Regions from separate parts of the Agarivorans sp. D1326 genome, predicted to be linked through region 2. Evidence: predicted binding sites of a transcription regulator. Region 2 holds the regulator's gene; each other region holds the start of a gene.
The links. Region 2 encodes sigma-54, which starts transcription at its own class of promoters, with help from an activator protein. Its sites were predicted from a motif close to GTTGGCACGNNNNTNGNNT; they were not measured.

Region 1 (6,134 bases), on a different contig from region 2:
CTTCTGAGAGATCGTGGGTAATCATAAAAATGGTAAGTTTGTGCTCTTGCCACAACTGATGAACTAGCTTGTGCATGTCTTTACGAATGCCGGGGTCAAGCGCGCCAAAGGGTTCGTCTAGTAGCAATATCTTTGGCTTTTTCATCAAGGCTTGAGCAATTGCCAAGCGTTGCTGCATACCGCCAGACATCTCAGTCGGGTATTTATGCGCGGCTTCTGTTAAACCTACTTTATCTAACATTGCCATTGCTTGGCTGTAAGCCTGTTGCTTGGCTTTACCAAATAGACTCGCAAGCACTGGCGCTTTAGCAAATACATCACTTAGCATAACGTTTTGTACAGCCGTTAAGTGGGGAAACACGGAGTACTTTTGAAACACAATGCCACGCTCTGGCCCTGGTTCATTAGGTAACGGTTCGCCATTTAACAAAAGCTTGCCACGGCTGGCAGTTTCATTTCCCAATAGCAAGTTGAGAAAAGTAGATTTACCGCAGCCAGAGGCGCCTACAATGCTAACAAACTCGCCTTCTTCAACACTTAGGTTTAAGCGCTCTAGCACTACGTTGTCGCCGTACTCTTTCCAAACGTCTATGGCTTGAATGATTGGAGTGCTCATTATGCGTCTCCTTGTGTTTTGTGATACCAAGAAAAAGCATGCACCGACAACTTGCGCAGCAGCCAATCCATTACAAAGGCCAATACACTAATCCACAGCACGTAAGGTAAAATTACGTCCATCGCCAAATAACGGCGAATAAGGAAGATGCGATAACCCAAGCCCTCTGTGGCAGCAATTGCCTCTGCAGCAATCAAAAATAGCCAAGCACTGCCCAAGGTTAAACGAACCGCTTCGATTAGCTTTGGCAGAATTTGCGGAATAACTACTGCAATAATGGTTTGCCAGCTAGACGCACCTAAAGTTTGCGCTTTTAAGATCTGTTCATTAGGCAACGCATCGGTGCGCAGCTGCAGGTCTCTAATCATAATTGGGCAGATCCCAATGATGATCAGCATCACTTTAGATAACTCCCCCAAGCCAAACACAATGAACAAGATAGGCAAAATTGCCATGGGTGGAATGAGCGAGATGGCAGTAACCAATGGCGATAAAGGTGCACGTACAAATGGCACCATGCCATTAGCAACACCCACCATTAAGGCCACTAAGGCGCTGATCCCCACCCCAAGTGCCAAGCGAGTTAAGCTAGCAAGCGTATCTGCCAGCATTAAGTACTCACCGCTGCGTTTGCTAGGCTCAAACGCCATGCGGTTAATTGCTTCCACAAAACTCGACATAGCAGGCAATAACTTATCGTTTGGATTGTCTGCTAAACGCGCCTGTGATGCAGCCATGTATAAAGCAATTAGCAGCAAAAACGGTAGTAGGCCCAACATCAGCCGCACGAAGCGGCTAGGTTTTTTATTAATTATGCGAGTCATAGGCAGAGCCTTATAGTTTGCCTTCGGCAGCCATATCCATGTACTCGGCTGTAAAGCGAAGTTTTACGTTACTTGAATCGCCATAAACACCTGATGGAGTTTCGATGCCGATAAAGCTAGCATCAGGTGCGCCTTCACCTAACAAACCGTGATGGTGCGAAAACTCGGCTACTTTTGCCATGGTGCTTTTTAGGGTTGCGCTATTGGTAAAATCAACAGCTTCTTGAGGTTGGTAGAACATTTTTGTAGACGCCAATTGCGCATCGTAACCGGCCAAATCGGTACCTGAGGCTTCAGCCATAAATGCACGAGCTTTCATTGCTGATTCATCATCACCCGACATAGTGGCCATAATCTCGTACCAAGCGCCAGTTAAAGCTTTACCTAGCTTAGGATCTTGCTTAAGCGTATCGGTATTAACTACTAGCAAGTCGATGATCTCACCTGGGATCTTAGATGAGTCGAACACCATGTTGGTATCTGGCATTGCCACAATCTCGCTGAGTAGCGGATTCCAAGTGGTAACAGCTGTTACATCTTTGGTAGTGAATGCAGCAACTAGATCGGCGTCGGAGGTGTTTTCAACTTTGATATCACGCTCTTTTAAGTCTACTGACTCTAAGGCGCGAGCTAACAAATAATGCGAAACACTTAACTCTACTAAGTTAACTTTTTCGCCTTTTATGTCAGCAAGGCTTTTATCACCTTTAAGTACTACACCATCGTTACCATTTGAGAAGTCGCCAACAATTAGCGCTGTTGAATCCACGCCACTGGCTGCAGGAATAGTTAGTGCGTCCATGTTGGTCATTACTGTGGCATCAAAGCCACCGGCGGTGTATTGGTTAATTGACTCGATGTAGTCGTTCACCTGCACTACTTCGATATTGATATCGTATTTGTCGGCCCACTTATCAACAATGCCTGAGGCTGCACCATAGTCCCACGGCATCCAACCAACATAGATAGTCCAAGCGAGTTTATAAGTAGGTTTATCGGCGGCTTGGGCAGATACAACACTAAGCGCACTTGCGCTAACGATGGTGGCTGCTACTGCCAGGGTACGGAGTGGAGATTTAATTAGATTTATCATGGTCACCTCAATGTGGTTATGCACTTTAAAATAAAAACATGAGAGACGTATTTATTGTCATCTCCCGGGCTTTTATCCCTCCGTGTAACCTCTATGAGGTTGACAACTCTCGGTCCAGACACTGCGTTGCAGCCGGAACCCTAGATGTCTATTGCAAATTTTAAGCGGCTCTTGATGAGGCAGAGCCATACATCTCTCATGTCGCAAGTATTAGGTAGCAATGGATATGCCAACGCTAACGCATCCCTCTATCTAGGTATAAATCACTAAATGAAGCCCCAGTAATTGCCACCCAAAGGCACCATAACGGTGCAAACATGTGATTTTTGCACCAAAACTTAATAAAACAAGGGCGTGTTATGACATGTGAGAAGAAAACAATATTGTGGCTACAATATAAAGATAAGCAACGAGCAATCTACCGCGATGCTTCAAAGGCTTATATTCATCAACAACTTAAGTTAACAAGTGAAACTAGCGAGCCTTAAGTAAATCACTTATTGCTTTTAGCTATACCTATTTGATTTTTTATATTTATACTCGAATAACTAATTACATTAGCGTGATGAATTAAGCGTTCTTGATTGGCACTCAGCAAAAAGGAGTTATGCATGAGTAGTATTTTTTCCCCTGCCGTTTATTTAAGTGACAGAGTAGGTTTTAAATACAAGTTCATAATGTGGACTTGCTTGTTTTTAATGCCAATCGTTTATGGTTTTGGGTCAATAATCCTCACCATGAATAAAGAAATAACATTTACCGGGAATGAGTTAGCAGGATATGAGATTGTTAACCAACTGCCCGGTATCTCCAACTCGGTAGTGAGGCACCAGCATCTAAACACGCTAAGAACGATGGGCGCAGATTACGACAAAGATGAACTCAGCTCTATTCAGCAAGATTTAAATAGCACTCTGCAACAACTAAGCTCGCAACTTTCTGGCGATAATAAAACGTCGATGGAGCAAGCTCAACAGAGCTGGCAGGCCCTAGCAGAAAGTAAAAGTTCTTTAGGTAAGCTGCTCATAGAACATGAAGCCTTTCTTAGACAAATTAGAGCCATCACCTATAGCGTAGCCGCGAATAGTGGATTAACTAGAGATCCTGAAGTCAGCAGTTATTACCTAATAGACATAGCTACCGCCCGTTTACCTATATTACAAAGCAACATAGCTAGGCTAAGAGATAAAGGAGGCGACATTGCTGACTTTGGCATTCTCGACGCTGAGGGTAATGCTGATCTTCAGTTTAGAACCGATAATGCCATCGAAGTGCTTAATGATATGGATAAAGCCTTGGCACAACTGGTATCTTACGATAAACAGTTTGAAACTAAACTGGGTAAACAAGCCCAGCAAACTACCGAAAGCATAAAGCAAATAGTTAATTTGATTCGCGATGAAATTCTTAAAGACCAACAAGTTAAAACCAATACCGATACTGTTTTTCAGCTTGCGAATAACAGCTTAAGTCAAATCGAAGATTTTACCGCTGCCTCGCTTAGCTACTTTGGCGAAGGGTTAGGTAAGCGTAAAGCCAGTGCAGAACAAAAACGAGCCGTGATGCTGTTTGCCCTACTCGGGGTGCTACTAGTATGTTGCTATTTCATGATTGGTGCTTATCTATCCATTAGACGCACCGTAAAACAAATTCGCTATGTAGCAGGTAGGGTTAATCAAGGCGATCTAAGCCAAGATTTAACGGTATATGGTTCTGACGAACTTGCTGACATTGCCCATGACTATAAAACCACCTTAGAAGCCTTACGATCGTTGTTAGAACAAGTTAAAAGCGGCTCCGAAGAAATGTTAATTGCTACCCAACAAATTGATGGAAAATCGCAAGAGGTGAGAGATGCAATTAATCAGCAACAACTAGAAACGCAGCAAGTAGCTACTGCAGTTGCTGAGATGAATGCCACTGTTAACAACATGGCTGAAGATGCGAATAAAGCTGCAGACTCTACCCTAGCCTCCCAACAAGCAGTTGTTAATGGTCAAACGATTGTCAGCGAAACCATTTCAACGATTGGTTTAATAAATGAAGAAGTACTTACCACCTCTACCTCACTCAATCAGCTACAAGAGCAAACAAGCGCAATAGGTGGAGTTATCGATGTCATTAGAAACATCGCTGAACAAACCAATCTTTTAGCATTAAACGCAGCTATTGAAGCGGCTCGGGCCGGAGAACAAGGTCGTGGCTTTGCGGTTGTTGCTGATGAAGTGAGAACCCTTGCCAATAGAACCCAAACCTCAACCGATGAAATTCAGAAAATGATTGAAGGTTTACAATCTGGATCGTCGAGTTCAGTTAATGCCATGGCAAATGCTAGCAGCCGCGCACTTAGCGGTGTTGAACAAGCCGAAGAAGCCGGTGGCTCTTTTACCAATATTACTCAACGTGTAGACGAAGTTGTTGATTTGAACACAAACATCGCCAGCGCGATTGAAGAGCAAAGTAAAGTAATGGACGAAGTGGAACTCAATATTGTACAAATATCTGATGGTGCCAATGCTGCACTGCTTCTTGCAGATGAAGCGAGCCAAGCCAGTGGCAGCATTGGACAAGAAGTAGATAAGCTGCAGCAGATAGTTAATAAGTATCAACTTTAAGCCAAGCTAAGTAACTCTATGAATAGAGCAAGGCAATGCGGCATGTGAATTCACATGCCGCCAATTTTTCTAGCAGTATGGCTGATCAATTAAGTGCATTAGTTTTGTTCAAACAAAAAAGCCAGTAGCGTTAGCTACTGGCTTTTTTAATTGGTGCCCGGGGCCGGACTTGAACCGGCACGTCCTTTCAGACGAGGGATTTTAAATCCCTTGTGTCTACCAATTTCACCACCCGGGCAAAACTCTTCTTTGTAATGGAGGCGGGTCCCGGAGTCGAACCGAGGTCCACGGATTTGCAATCCGCTGCATAGCCACTCTGCCAACCCGCCAAACAGCGTTACAAATTTTGGAGCGGCACATCGGGTTCGAACCGATGACCTCAACCTTGGCAAGGTTGCGCTCTACCAACTGAGCTAGTGCCGCTTTATTCTTTATCACTATTTAGTGCAAGTGAGCTAACAACTAGGTTGCGCTACTCTTTATACTCACACTGAGCTAGTGCCGCTTTATTCTTTAAACAAATTGGTGCCCGGGGCCGGACTTGAACCGGCACGTCCTTTCAGACGAGGGATTTTAAATCCCTTGTGTCTACCAATTTCACCACCCGGGCGACACGTTTTGCTGTTAACTAGGAGCTAGCCCCTGAAAACGAGTTGTACTTTAACGTATTACAGAAATGAGTCAACGGATTTTTTAAGGGAGTTGATTCAAGTGCTTAAAAAGCGATCTAGGCGCTGCCTTTTCACACCATTCCTGTAATCACACAGCAAAAATAAGCAGCCTTTGCACACGACCAAAGTAAAACAGATATCGATAAACAAATGATTTGATGCGCTGATTAATTGCAACGATGACAGTAGCTGACAAGATGAGGAAAAACTTGGGAAGCTTGGAATATAGAATGGATAGAAGAGTTGGTGCCCGGGGCCGGACTTGAACCGGCACGTCCTTTCAGACGAGGGATTTTAAATCCCTTGTGTCTACCA
Region 2 (6,134 bases):
GGCAAAGTTATCCTCACAGGCATGGGTAAATCAGGTCATATTGCTAACAAAATTGCTGCCACCCTAGCATCTACTGGTACACCGGCTTTTTTTGTTCACCCTGGCGAAGCCTGCCATGGTGACTTAGGCATGATCGCCGCCGACGATATTGTATTAGCTTTATCTAATTCGGGTGAATCTGAAGAAATATTGTCTCTGTACCCGGTGTTTAACCGCATTGGTGTGCGCTCTATTGCCATGACTAGTAACCCCAACTCATCTATGGCAAAGCAGGCCAACTATCACTTATGCATCTCTGTACCACGTGAAGCCTGCCCCTTAGGGCTAGCACCAACAGCAAGCTCTACAGCTACCTTGGTAATGGGCGATGCTCTAGCTGTTGCTTTATTGGAAGCTCGCGGCTTCACGGCCGATGACTTTGCCCTGTCTCACCCAGGCGGAACCTTAGGCAAAAAACTGCTACTCAGTGTGAGCGACTTAATGCTAACTGGGGAACAAATTCCACTAGTAACAGTCGAACAAACTATTCGCGAAGCACTATTCGAAATTACTGCCAAAGGTTTAGGCATGGTGGGAGTACTTGATTCTAAGCAACAGCTGGCAGGCATTTTTACCGATGGCGACTTGCGTCGTATCCTTGATCAGCGCATCGACATTCATGATACCCAAATTGGCCAAGTGATGACGCAAAACCCCAAGGTGATCGACGACAATTGGCTAGCCTTTGATGCCTTAAAGTTAATGAAAACCAAGTCAATTAACGGTTTGTTTGTGCTAAACAATAAAGCCGTTGTGGGTGCATTTAATATGCATACCTTATTACAAGCTGGAGTTTACTAGTGACAATTAACACGCCCTATGGCGCGGTAAGCCAGAGCAATTTCAACGCGGCAGCAAAAATTAAACTTTTAGTTTGCGACGTAGACGGGGTTTTCTCAGACGGTCGCATTTATATGGGCAATGACGGAGAAGAGCTTAAAGCCTTTCATACCCACGACGGATTTGGCATTAAAGCGCTACTGAATATCGGCGTCGAAGTCGCTATCATCACTGGTCGACAATCTAATATTGTGCAACAGCGTATGCAGGCTTTAGGAATTACTCGTATCTACCAAGGCCAACAAGACAAACTCGTCGCCTACCAGCAAATGCTTGAACAATTGTCATTAGCACCTGAAAACGTAGCCTATATTGGTGATGATGTGGTCGACACCCCAGTAATGCGAGCCTGTGGTTTAGGTGTAGCCGTGCAAGATGCTCACCCCTTGTGTAAACAACGTGCCAACTTTATCACCCAAACCCGTGGTGGTTTTGGTGCAGTTCGTGAGCTTTGCGATCTAATACTGCAAGCAAAAGGCGAGCTTGATAATGCTCAAGGTATGAGTGTATGAATCGCCCAACCTGGTTCTTTGCGGGCTTATTTCTCTTAGCCTTGGTGCTGTGGCAGCTTAGCCCGTCGGAAACTCAGCAGCTAAGTGCTAAACGCGAAGCCAGCAAACCAAACTTTGTTGCCGAAAAGCTCTACAGCGTGAGTTTTGGCGAAGACGGCAGCCCGCGCTATCGAATCTATGCTGAGGAAATGGAGTTTTTTGAACAACTTAAGCACACAACTTTTGCTCAACCTAAGATCTTAGTGTACCCAGATCCAAGCCAACCTGTATGGCAAATTGTGGCCGATCACGCTACAGTACAGCAGCAGCAAAACGTCATTTTAAATGACAATGTAGTAATTAAAAATTTAAGCCGTGGCGAGTATGTTCGCGACTTAATAACCGAAAAATTGGAGATCGACCTGCAAACAGAAACCATGAGCAGCGATCAACCTGTTACCGTTTATGGCCCTTCATACGAACTGTATGGCGTTGGCATGGACGGTGATTTAGCCAACGAAATAGTGACTTTATTAGATGATATCGAAGCGGTTTACCACAACCCACAAGAGTAAGTTAGCACTTGCGGCTAGCTTGTTTATGCTTTCTTGGGGTTCACAAGCACTAGAAGACGACTTCAACAAACAAATTATTGTTGATGCTGACCGCCAGCAGGTCAATATCAAAGAAAACCGAGTCACCTTTTACAATAATGTTGTGGTGACTCAAGGCTCGATTAAAATGCACGCCGAAGAACTCAGTGTTATTGGTAGCGAGGAAAAAGGCAGCGAAGTAATGATCGCTAAAGGCGAACCAGCAACGTTTTATCAATTACTTGATAGCGGCAAGCCAATTGAAGCTGAGGCTAACGAAGTGCGTTACGACCTAAAAACCCAAACGCTAACACTCACTACCAATGCTCAGCTCAAACAAGAAGAGAGCTTGGTAAAAGGTAAAATGATCAAATACAGCATCAATAAACAAGAAATGGTGGCACAAGGCGACGAAAACAGCCGTGTAACCACTATTTTCCTGCCTCAGCAGCTTGACGAACTAACGCCCAAGGAAGACCAGCAATAATGAGTACCCTAATTGCTGAAAACCTAGCTAAAGCCTACAAGGGCCGTAAGGTAGTTAAAAACGTAAGTCTAAATGTGGAAACAGGTAAAATTGTTGGCTTGTTAGGTCCAAACGGTGCTGGCAAAACAACCACTTTTTACATGGTGGTGGGTTTGGTGCCTCGTGACCAAGGCCGCATCCTCATCGATGATGACGATATTTCGAGTACAGCGATGCATACCCGCGCACGCAAAGGCATTGGCTACCTTCCGCAAGAAGCGTCTATCTTTCGCCGCTTATCTGTGGAGAAGAACATTCTTGCCGTATTAGAGACCCGAAAAGACCTCGATAAAGAGCAACAAATTGGTGCATTAGACGACCTTCTTGAAGAGTTTCACATTGGCCATATTCGCAAAAACCTAGGCATGAGCTTGTCGGGTGGTGAACGCCGAAGAGTTGAGATTGCTCGAGCGCTAGCCGCCGCACCCAAGTTTATTTTGCTTGACGAACCCTTCGCAGGGGTAGATCCTATTTCTGTTATCGATATTAAAAAGATCATTGAACACCTACGTGATCGCGGTCTAGGTGTACTAATTACCGACCACAATGTTCGAGAAACTCTCGATGTTTGTGAGCATGCCTATATCGTTAGCCAAGGCGAATTGATAGCCTCAGGAAAGCCAGAAGAAATTCTCGAAAACGAACATGTGAAACGAGTTTATCTCGGAGAACAATTCAAGCTATAGTTAAAGTGCAAGTTTAAAAAAAGACAATAAGAAGAAGGAACAGCGGTAGTTAATGAAAGCATCTTTGCAGTTGCGTCTTGGTCAGCAGTTAACCATGACCCCCCAGTTACAACAGGCCATTCGCTTACTCCAGCTTTCAACACTGGATTTACAGCAAGAGATTCAAGAGGCTCTGGAAAGTAACCCTCTGCTTGAGGCGGATGAGTCTCACGCCAGTGATAGTGACGCAACCGACGCTAAATCTGCCAATGAGAAGTCTACCGAGGCCGAATCCACTGCGGACATAGACAACAGTCAAATTGAAGCAGGTGATGCCATTAATCAAGAAACTGTTTCTGACGACCTTCCTGTTGACTCTACTTGGGACGATATCTACAGCGCCAGTTCTGCCCCAGCCAGCTCATCTGGCAGCGCCGTGAGCGATGACAACGATATGTTGTTTCAGGGCGAAACTGTCGACTCTTTACAAGACCACTTATTGTGGCAAATGCAACTTACTCCATTTAGTGAAGTAGACCAAGCTATTGCCTTAGCCATTATTGATGCGGTAGATGAATCGGGCTACCTAACCCAAGACTGTGAGCAGCTATTAGAAGGCTTACGTTCAAGCGATAACAATGACTTAGACGTAGAGCTAGATGAAGTAGAAGCAGTACTTAAACGCATCCAACATTTCGACCCTGTTGGTATAGCAGCGCGCTCGCTGCAAGAGTGTTTACTAATCCAATTAAGCCGTTTTGCCGAAGACACACCTTGGCTAAATGAAGCCAAAGATGTAGTTTCGAATCACATTGATGTATTAGCTAATCGCGATTTTCGTCTATTAGCCCGCAAAACCAAACTTAAAGAAGACCAGTTACGCGAAGTCATGCGTTTGATTCATACGCTTGAACCTCGACCTGGTAACGCGGTTGAGCCTAATCAAGCCCAGTATGTAATCCCGGATGTATCGGTTGTAAAACGCCAAGGACGCTGGGTTGTAGAACTCAACCCAGATGCAATGCCTAAGTTGCGTGTTAACTCGCACTACGCATCTTTAAGTAAAACCTCTACCAACGCTAACGATACCCAGTTTATTCGTAGCCACTTACAAGAAGCCAAGTGGTTTATAAAAAGTATCGAGAGCCGCAACGAAACCCTATTAAAAGTATCCAACTGCATTGTTCATCATCAACAGGCGTTTTTTGAGTATGGCGAAGAAGCCATGAAGCCAATGGTACTGAACGATGTTGCAGAAGCTGTAGAAATGCATGAATCCACCATTTCCCGGGTAACCACCCAAAAATTCATGCATACACCTCGCGGCATCTTCGAGCTTAAGTATTTCTTTTCTAGCCATGTGGCTACCGATGGCGGGGGTGAGTGTTCATCAACCGCTATTCGTGCATTAATCAAGAAACTGGTAGCTGCCGAAAATACCAGTAAACCACTCAGCGACAGCAAAATTGCTGATATTTTGGCAGATCAGGGGATCAAGGTGGCAAGACGTACGATTGCTAAATATCGTGAGTCTTTAGCAATTCCACCTTCTAACCAACGTAAGAGCCTTATCTAAGGCCACTAAAAGGGGAAGATATCAATGCAAATTAACCTTACTGGACACCACGTAGAAATAACTGAATCTTTGAAAGAATATGTCCACACCAAGTTTGCCAAACTCACCCGACGATTCGATCAGATCAATAACGTTCACGTCATCCTCAACGTAGAAAAACTGAACCAAATTGCTGAAGCCACATTACATTTAAACGGCGGCGAAGTATTTGCAACCTCTGAGCATTCTGACATGTATGCCGCCATCGACAGCCTGATTGATAAACTTGATCGCCAAGTCATCAAACATAAAGAAAAACTTAACAAACGTTAGCCACCCCCATGCAACTAAATAAAGTACTTAGCTTGGACTGCACCCAAAGTGCAGTTCAATGCTCTTCAAAAAAACGCGCCCTAGAAATAGTAAGCGAACTGGCTGCCAAACAGCTTGATACCACTACCCAATGCATTTTTGAAAGCTTGTTAAATCGAGAAAAAATGGGCAGCACAGGTATTGGCCAAGGTATTGCTATTCCTCATGGCCGTATCGACAACCAGCATCAAGCCACAGCGGTTTTCTTGCGTTGCGATCCCCCTATTTCCTTCGATGCTATAGATAACAAGCCAGTAGACTTGGTATTTGCATTACTAGTACCCGAAGACCAATGTAAGCAACATCTTAATACTCTTGCTCAAGTAGCTGAAAAACTTAACGATAAGCAAATATGTAAACAACTTCGTTGTGCACAAAGTGATGACGAATTGTACGACATCATGGTAGCCTAATACTCTTATCAGCCTTAGGGATTATCATGGAACTGATCATCGTTAGTGGGCGCTCGGGTTCAGGTAAAACCGTCGCCTTAAGAGTATTGGAAGATCTCGGCTACTATTGCGTCGACAACTTGCCGGTTGTGCTTTGGCAATCACTTATCGACAACTTAAAAAAAACCTATTCTAAAGTAGCAATTAGCATTGATATTCGAAATCTTCCCGATGAGCTATCACCGGTAGGACAGCTAATACGAGATGCAGGACCAGACATTAATCTATTAAGCATTTTTTTAGATGCGAAGGATGAAGCGCTGATCCGCCGTTACAGCGAAACACGCAGGGTACACCCGCTTAGCCAAAGCAATTTATCTTTAGCAGAAGCGATTGAGTCAGAAACCGAGCTATTAGCCCCCATTTCTAGAAATGCCGATTTGCGTATCGACACTTCCCGTTTATCTGTACACGAGCTAAGCGGCTTAATTCGCTCGCGCGTTACTGGTGACCAACAACAACAGCTAATTTTGGTGTTCGAATCCTTTGGATTTAAAAATGGTGTGCCTAACGATGCCGACTACATGTTTGATGCGCGTTTTTTACCTAACCCACATTGGCAAGAAGAGCTACGCCCACTTACCGGCTTAGATAAAGCCGT
Region 3 (6,134 bases), on a different contig from region 2:
ACGTAGTGGTGTGTGTACCAAATGCCGATATCATGGCCGAGTCAGCTACCTTTATGAAAGATGACGGCATGTTGGTATTGTTTGCTGGTGTTCCTAATGGCACCTTGGCACCGGTAGACTTTAGTTCTGTTTACCTTAGTAATGCCCAATACACAGGTACTTCAGGCTTAACAATTGAAGACCAAACTGTAGTGATGGATAACACTGTAGCGGGTAACATTGCTCCTGCCATTTGTGTAGCAGCTATTGGCGGTATGAATGTGGCTAAAGATGGTATTGAAGCGATGATTGATGCTAAGTACCCAGGCAAGATCCTGATCTTCCCACAACTAGAAGATTTACCGCTATTAGGTTTAGATGAACTAGCTGAACAGTTACCTACTGTGGCAAACGCCTTAGGTAAAGGTAACACCTGGAACATTGCAGCAGAAAAAGCCTTGTTTGAAGCTTACTTATAAGGAATGACAATGATTTACACATTAACACTAAATCCAGCTGCTGATTTAGAGCTGCAAATAGATGAGTTTGCTTTTGATAGTGTAAGTCGTGCCAATCACTCACGCCTAGATTGCGGTGGAAAGGGTTTTAATGTATCTCGGATGCTTAAAAACCTTGGTGTAACAAGCACCGCAATGGGTTTTATTGGTGGCTTTACTGGTCAACGCCTAGCAAGCGAATTGAGTAAAATGGACATTAAAAGCCAATTTACTCAAATAGCAGGCGAAACCCGCACCAACGTTACTGTTGTGGAAGCGGGGAATAAGCGACATATTAAGGTGAATGAAGCAGGCCCAGAAGTTAGCCCTGAAGAGCTAAAAAGCTTAGTCGACCAAGTTAAACAAAACCTCCACGCAGGTGACTGGTGGGTATTGGGTGGCAGTTTACCTAAGGGCGTAAGAGCAAACTTTTATGCAGAGCTTATTACACTGATTGAAAGTGCTGGCGCACATGCGGTATTAGATACCAGTGGAGAGGCTCTGAGAGAAGGGATATTGGCTCAGCCAAGCTTAGTTAAACCTAACCTTGACGAAGCTCAAGAGCTATTGGGTTTAAGTAGCGAGGAGTTAAAACAAACTCAAGGCTGGACCCAAGCTTTACTCGCCATGGGACCTAAGAACTTAGTAGTGTCTCTGGGTAAAAAAGGTGCGTTAATGGCAAATGAACAGCAATGCGCCGAGTTTACCAGCCCGAGCATTGTTGAAGCTAACCCTATTGGGGCCGGAGATTCTATGGTGGCCGGGTTGGTTTGGCGCCTAAGTTTAGGCGAATCATTAGCTCAGGCTTTACCTTATGGCTTGGCTTGTGGCGCTGCATCCGCTAGTCGACAGGGCACTGATTTAGGTTCACTTGATCAAGTAGAGAAACTTAGAAAAGAAATAAACTAAGTTTTAGAAGCTACAGCAAAAAGGCTTATCGAAAGATAAGCCTTTTTTATTGGGCCTAGTTAAATTAATAAAAGGCAATCGTCTGATCTATTGTTAGCAGCAACAATGCCATTACTGTTGCTTAGGCTTACCTATCGAACCCGACTTCTTTCCTATTTTAGATTTTCTGAACAGATTAGCAGAAATCTCTCTAGCTCCCCTAAAGCGTCTAGTTGTATTTACGACAAAGCCTACATTTGCAGCCTAAATTGTTTGTCTTGTGTACTCAATAATTTGCCGTCAAATAGTAATAAATATTGTAAATACAATGGCTTATCTTGTTTTTAGGAGTTTGGAACGGTTCTGGCAATAGCTACAGTGGGAACCATTTATCAAGCTAATAGGAAGAAATGTTATGGCTATTCGTCAATGTGCAATTTACGGAAAAGGCGGTATTGGTAAATCTACCACTACTCAAAACTTAGTTGGTGCTTTAGCGGAAGCGGGCAAAAAAGTGATGATTATTGGTTGTGACCCAAAAGCCGATTCAACACGTCTAATTTTACATGCAAAAGCGCAAAACACCATTATGGAAATGGCAGCGGAAGCTGGTTCGGTTGAAGACATCGAACTAGAAGATGTACTTAAAGTGGGCTACGGCGGTGTACGTTGTGTTGAGTCTGGTGGTCCAGAGCCAGGTGTTGGTTGTGCTGGTCGTGGTGTAATCACAGCGATTAACTTCTTAGAAGAAGAAGGCGCTTATGAAGAAGAACTAGATTTTGTATTTTACGACGTACTAGGTGACGTGGTGTGTGGTGGTTTCGCCATGCCTATTCGTGAAAACAAAGCTCAGGAAATCTACATCGTTGTATCTGGTGAAATGATGGCGATGTACGCAGCAAATAACATTTCTAAAGGTATCTGTAAGTATGCTGCTACTGGTGGTGTTCGATTAGCGGGTCTTATTTGTAACTCACGTAAATGTGACCGTGAAGATGAATTAATTGAAGCGCTAGCAGCCAAAATTGGCACTCAAATGATTCACTTTGTACCGCGTGACAACGTTGTACAGCAAGCTGAAATTCGTCGTATGACAGTAATTGAATACAACCCTAAATGTAATCAAGCAGACGAATACCGCACCCTAGCCAAGAAAATCATCGACAACAAAATGTTTGTAGTGCCTACACCGGTAACTATGGATGAGCTCGAAGAGTTGTTGATGGAATTCGGCATCATGGATGAAGAAGACGAATCAATCATTGGTCAAGTAGCTGAAGAAGCAACAGCTTAATCACTCATTTCAGTGAGTAAATTGATGCTATAGGAGGCAGCAATGTCAGATAAAAAAGCAGAGACTCAAGCACTGATTGATGAAGTGTTGGAAGTCTATCCAGAAAAAGCCAAAAAAGATCGCCAAAAACACCTAGGTGCAAACGACAGCGAAGGTGGTAGTTGTATTACTGCTAACCGTAAGTCACTTCCTGGTGTTATGACTGCCCGCGGTTGTGCCTATGCAGGTTCAAAAGGGGTAGTGTGGGGGCCAATTAAAGATATGGTGCATATCTCTCATGGTCCAGTGGGTTGTGGTCAATACTCGCGCGCTGGTCGTCGTAACTATTACACCGGTTATACCGGAGTAAATAGCTTTGGCACCATGAACTTCACCTCTGATTTCCAAGAGCGTGACATTGTGTTTGGTGGCGATAAAAAGCTAGCAACCATGGTAGACGAAATTGAGATGTTATTCCCCTTAGCTAAAGGGATCTCGATTCAATCTGAATGTCCGGTTGGCCTAATTGGTGATGACATCGAAGCCGTGGCTAAAACCAAAGGCGCCGAGATTGGCAAAACCATTGTTCCAGTTCGTTGTGAAGGTTTCCGCGGCGTGAGTCAATCGCTTGGTCACCACATTGCTAACGATACTCTACGTGATTACGTATTGGATAAATCGGAAGACAAAGAAGTCGCTACTAGCGATTACGATGTAGCCATTATTGGTGATTACAACATCGGTGGTGACGCTTGGTCTTCGCGTATTTTGTTAGAAGAAATTGGTCTTCGAGTAGTTGCACAGTGGTCTGGTGACGGTACTTTACCGGAGCTAGAGAACACGCCAAAAGTGAAAATGAACCTAGTTCACTGTTACCGTTCAATGAACTACATATGTCGTCATATGGAAGAGAAATATGGCATCCCTTGGATGGAGTACAACTTGTTTGGTCCTACCAAGTGTGAAGAGTCATTGCGCGCTATCGCCGCTAAATTTGACGAGAAAATTCAAGCTAAGGCTGAAGAAGTTATCGCTAAATATAAAGAGCAGTGGCAGGCAGTGGTGGATAAGTATCGCCCTCGTTTAGAAGGCAAGAAAGTGATGCTTTATGTTGGTGGTTTACGTCCTCGCCATGTAATTGGTGCCTATGAAGACTTAGGTATGGAAATTGTTGGTGCTGGTTATGAGTTTGGTCATAACGATGACTACAGCAAAACTGTACCAGAAGTGAAAGACGCCACGCTAATTTACGATGACGTAACGGGTTACGAGCTAGAAGCTTTTGCCGACAAACTCAAGCCTGATTTGATAGGTGCGGGTGTTAAAGAGAAATACATATTCCAAAAAATGGGTATTCCTTTCCGTCAAATGCACAGCTGGGATTACTCAGGTCCGTACCACGGTTTTGATGGCTTCGCTATTTTTGCCCGCGACATGGACATGACCTTAAACAACCCTTGTTGGGACAAGTTAACGCCACCATGGAAGAGTGCCATAGCAGCCGCTTAAGTACTAGCAAGATCAGGAAGAGTGCAATAGCGCTTAAAAAATTAACTCAATTCGTAGTTCACAGATGAGTGGCGCGAAAGGAGAGATACAATGAGTCAACAAGTAGATGATATAAAACCTGGCTACCCCTTGTTTGAACAGCCAGAGTATAAAGACATGATGGCGCGGAAGCGTAGCGATCATGAAGAAGGTGTCAGCGACGAGAAGATCAAAGAAGTATTTGAGTGGACCACCACTCAAGAATACCAAGATCTTAACTTTTCTCGTAAAACCCTAACCGTAGACCCAGCCAAAGCTTGCCAACCATTAGGTTCGGTATTGTGTGCGCTAGGTTTCGAGAAAACTCTGCCATATGTGCATGGTTCTCAGGGTTGTGTAGCCTATTTCCGTACCTATTTTAACCGCCACTTCAAAGAGCCTGTTGCCTGTGTATCAGACTCAATGACTGAAGACGCAGCGGTATTTGGCGGCCAGAAAAACATGTTTGATGGTCTGCAAAACTCTTTAGCATTGTATAAGCCTGAAGTTATTGCCGTGTCTACAACCTGTATGGCAGAAGTAATTGGTGATGACTTAAACGCCTTTATCGGTAATGCCAAAGAAGAAGGTTACATTCCTAAAGAACTACCTACACCTTTTGCTCATACACCGAGCTTTGTAGGCAGCCATGTAACTGGTTGGGACGGGATGTTTGAGGGCTTTGCTCGCTATTTCACCCTAAACAAAATGGACGATAAAACGGTAGGCAGTAACGGCAAAATTAACCTAATACCAGGTTTTGAAACCTACTTAGGTAACTACCGTGTTATTCACAAAATGATGCAACAAATGGGTGTGGATTACAGCCTACTTAGTGACCCATCAGAAGTGTTGGATACACCTGCTGACGGTGAGTATCGCATGTATGCTGGTGGTACGCCGCTAAGTGAGCTTGAAGACGCACCTAACGCAATTACAACAGTGTTATTGCAGCCTGATCAGCTAACTAAAACCAAAAAATTTGTGGAAGGTACTTGGAAACATGAGGTTCCTGCATTGCAAATTCCAATGGGCTTAGATTGGACCGACGAATTTCTTATTAAGATTGCCGAGTTAACTGGCAAAGAAATTCCAGAAAGCTTAGCCACGGAGCGTGGTCGCTTAGTCGACATGATGACCGATTCACACACTTGGTTACACGGCGTGAGTTTCTCTATCTATGGTGATCCAGATTACCTAATGGGTTTAACTAAATTCTTACAAGAATTAGGTTGTGAAGTTAAACACATCTTATGTAACAACGGTGCTAAACGTTGGCGTAAGAAAATGGAAGCGCTTATTGCTGAGTCACCAAGCACTGCAAATGCCGAGATCCATGTAGGTAAAGACTTGTGGCACTTCCGCTCGTTGGTGTTTACCAATAAACCTGACTTTATGATTGGTAACTCTTACGCCAAGTTTATTCAGCGTGATACCAAAGCAAAAGGTGAAGAGTTTGAAGTACCACTAATTCGCTTAGGCTTCCCGATCTTTGATCGCCACCATTTACACCGCAACACCACACTAGGCTACGAAGGCAGCATGTACATGCTTACCACCTTAGTGAATGAAGTGCTGGCAAAACTTGATCAAGATACCAGTGAAATGGGTAAAACAGACTACGGCTTCGACCTAGTACGTTAATCACTGCCCACCACAAGACCGGCCGGGGCTGTAGCCCCGGCCACTTAAGGAAGATATATGCCAAACCTAATTATTAGCCGAGAAAGTTCTGGCGCGCTTCAAGCCTATATTGCAAAAAAAGATTTGGAGTTGCCAATTTACTCATTGCAGTTTGATCAACAAGATCAATGGGGTGGGGAAATAGAGCTTAGTGACGGCAGCAAATTTTATATTGAGCCAGTAAACCCGGCGCCAAGTTTACCTAAAACCTTTCGTGCAAGACGCGCTTAGTATGCGTTAGTCCTGGTGATGAGATTGATACGCTAAGGAGTACCGATGAAATCAAA

Region 1: the regulator sigma-54 is predicted to act here: its motif matches at 2,749-2,767, upstream of ACYFDN_RS04835 (putative urea ABC transporter substrate-binding protein).
Region 3: the regulator sigma-54 is predicted to act here: its motif matches at 1,716-1,734, upstream of nifH (nitrogenase iron protein).

What each region holds. Positions count from the first base shown of each region.
Region 1 covers NZ_JBTWEN010000002.1:215,009-221,142, forward strand. Annotated here, with positions in the region: gene ACYFDN_RS04825 (ABC transporter ATP-binding protein) at 1-616, opposite strand, end outside; gene ACYFDN_RS04830 (ABC transporter permease) at 616-1,440, opposite strand; gene ACYFDN_RS04835 (putative urea ABC transporter substrate-binding protein) at 1,451-2,533, opposite strand; guanidine-I (ykkC/yxkD leader) riboswitch at 2,593-2,688, opposite strand; gene ACYFDN_RS04840 (methyl-accepting chemotaxis protein) at 3,145-5,148, shown strand; tRNA gene ACYFDN_RS04845 (tRNA-Leu) at 5,300-5,386, opposite strand; tRNA gene ACYFDN_RS04850 (tRNA-Cys) at 5,404-5,477, opposite strand; tRNA gene ACYFDN_RS04855 (tRNA-Gly) at 5,496-5,571, opposite strand; tRNA gene ACYFDN_RS04860 (tRNA-Leu) at 5,672-5,758, opposite strand; tRNA gene ACYFDN_RS04865 (tRNA-Leu) at 6,064-6,134, opposite strand, start outside.
Region 2 covers NZ_JBTWEN010000009.1:124,479-130,612, forward strand. Annotated here, with positions in the region: gene ACYFDN_RS17115 (KpsF/GutQ family sugar-phosphate isomerase) at 1-840, shown strand, start outside; gene kdsC (3-deoxy-manno-octulosonate-8-phosphatase KdsC) at 840-1,391, shown strand; gene lptC (LPS export ABC transporter periplasmic protein LptC) at 1,388-1,945, shown strand; gene lptA (lipopolysaccharide transport periplasmic protein LptA) at 1,971-2,450, shown strand; gene lptB (LPS export ABC transporter ATP-binding protein) at 2,450-3,175, shown strand; gene ACYFDN_RS17140 (RNA polymerase factor sigma-54) at 3,228-4,730, shown strand; gene hpf (ribosome hibernation promoting factor) at 4,755-5,042, shown strand; gene ptsN (PTS IIA-like nitrogen regulatory protein PtsN) at 5,051-5,494, shown strand; gene rapZ (RNase adapter RapZ) at 5,521-6,134, shown strand, end outside.
Region 3 covers NZ_JBTWEN010000001.1:22,816-28,949, reverse strand. Annotated here, with positions in the region: gene ACYFDN_RS00165 (alcohol dehydrogenase catalytic domain-containing protein) at 1-458, shown strand, start outside; gene pfkB (1-phosphofructokinase) at 468-1,385, shown strand; gene nifH (nitrogenase iron protein) at 1,780-2,658, shown strand; gene nifD (nitrogenase molybdenum-iron protein alpha chain) at 2,701-4,146, shown strand; gene nifK (nitrogenase molybdenum-iron protein subunit beta) at 4,237-5,808, shown strand; gene nifT (putative nitrogen fixation protein NifT) at 5,866-6,078, shown strand; gene ACYFDN_RS00135 (NifB/NifX family molybdenum-iron cluster-binding protein) at 6,124-6,134, shown strand, end outside.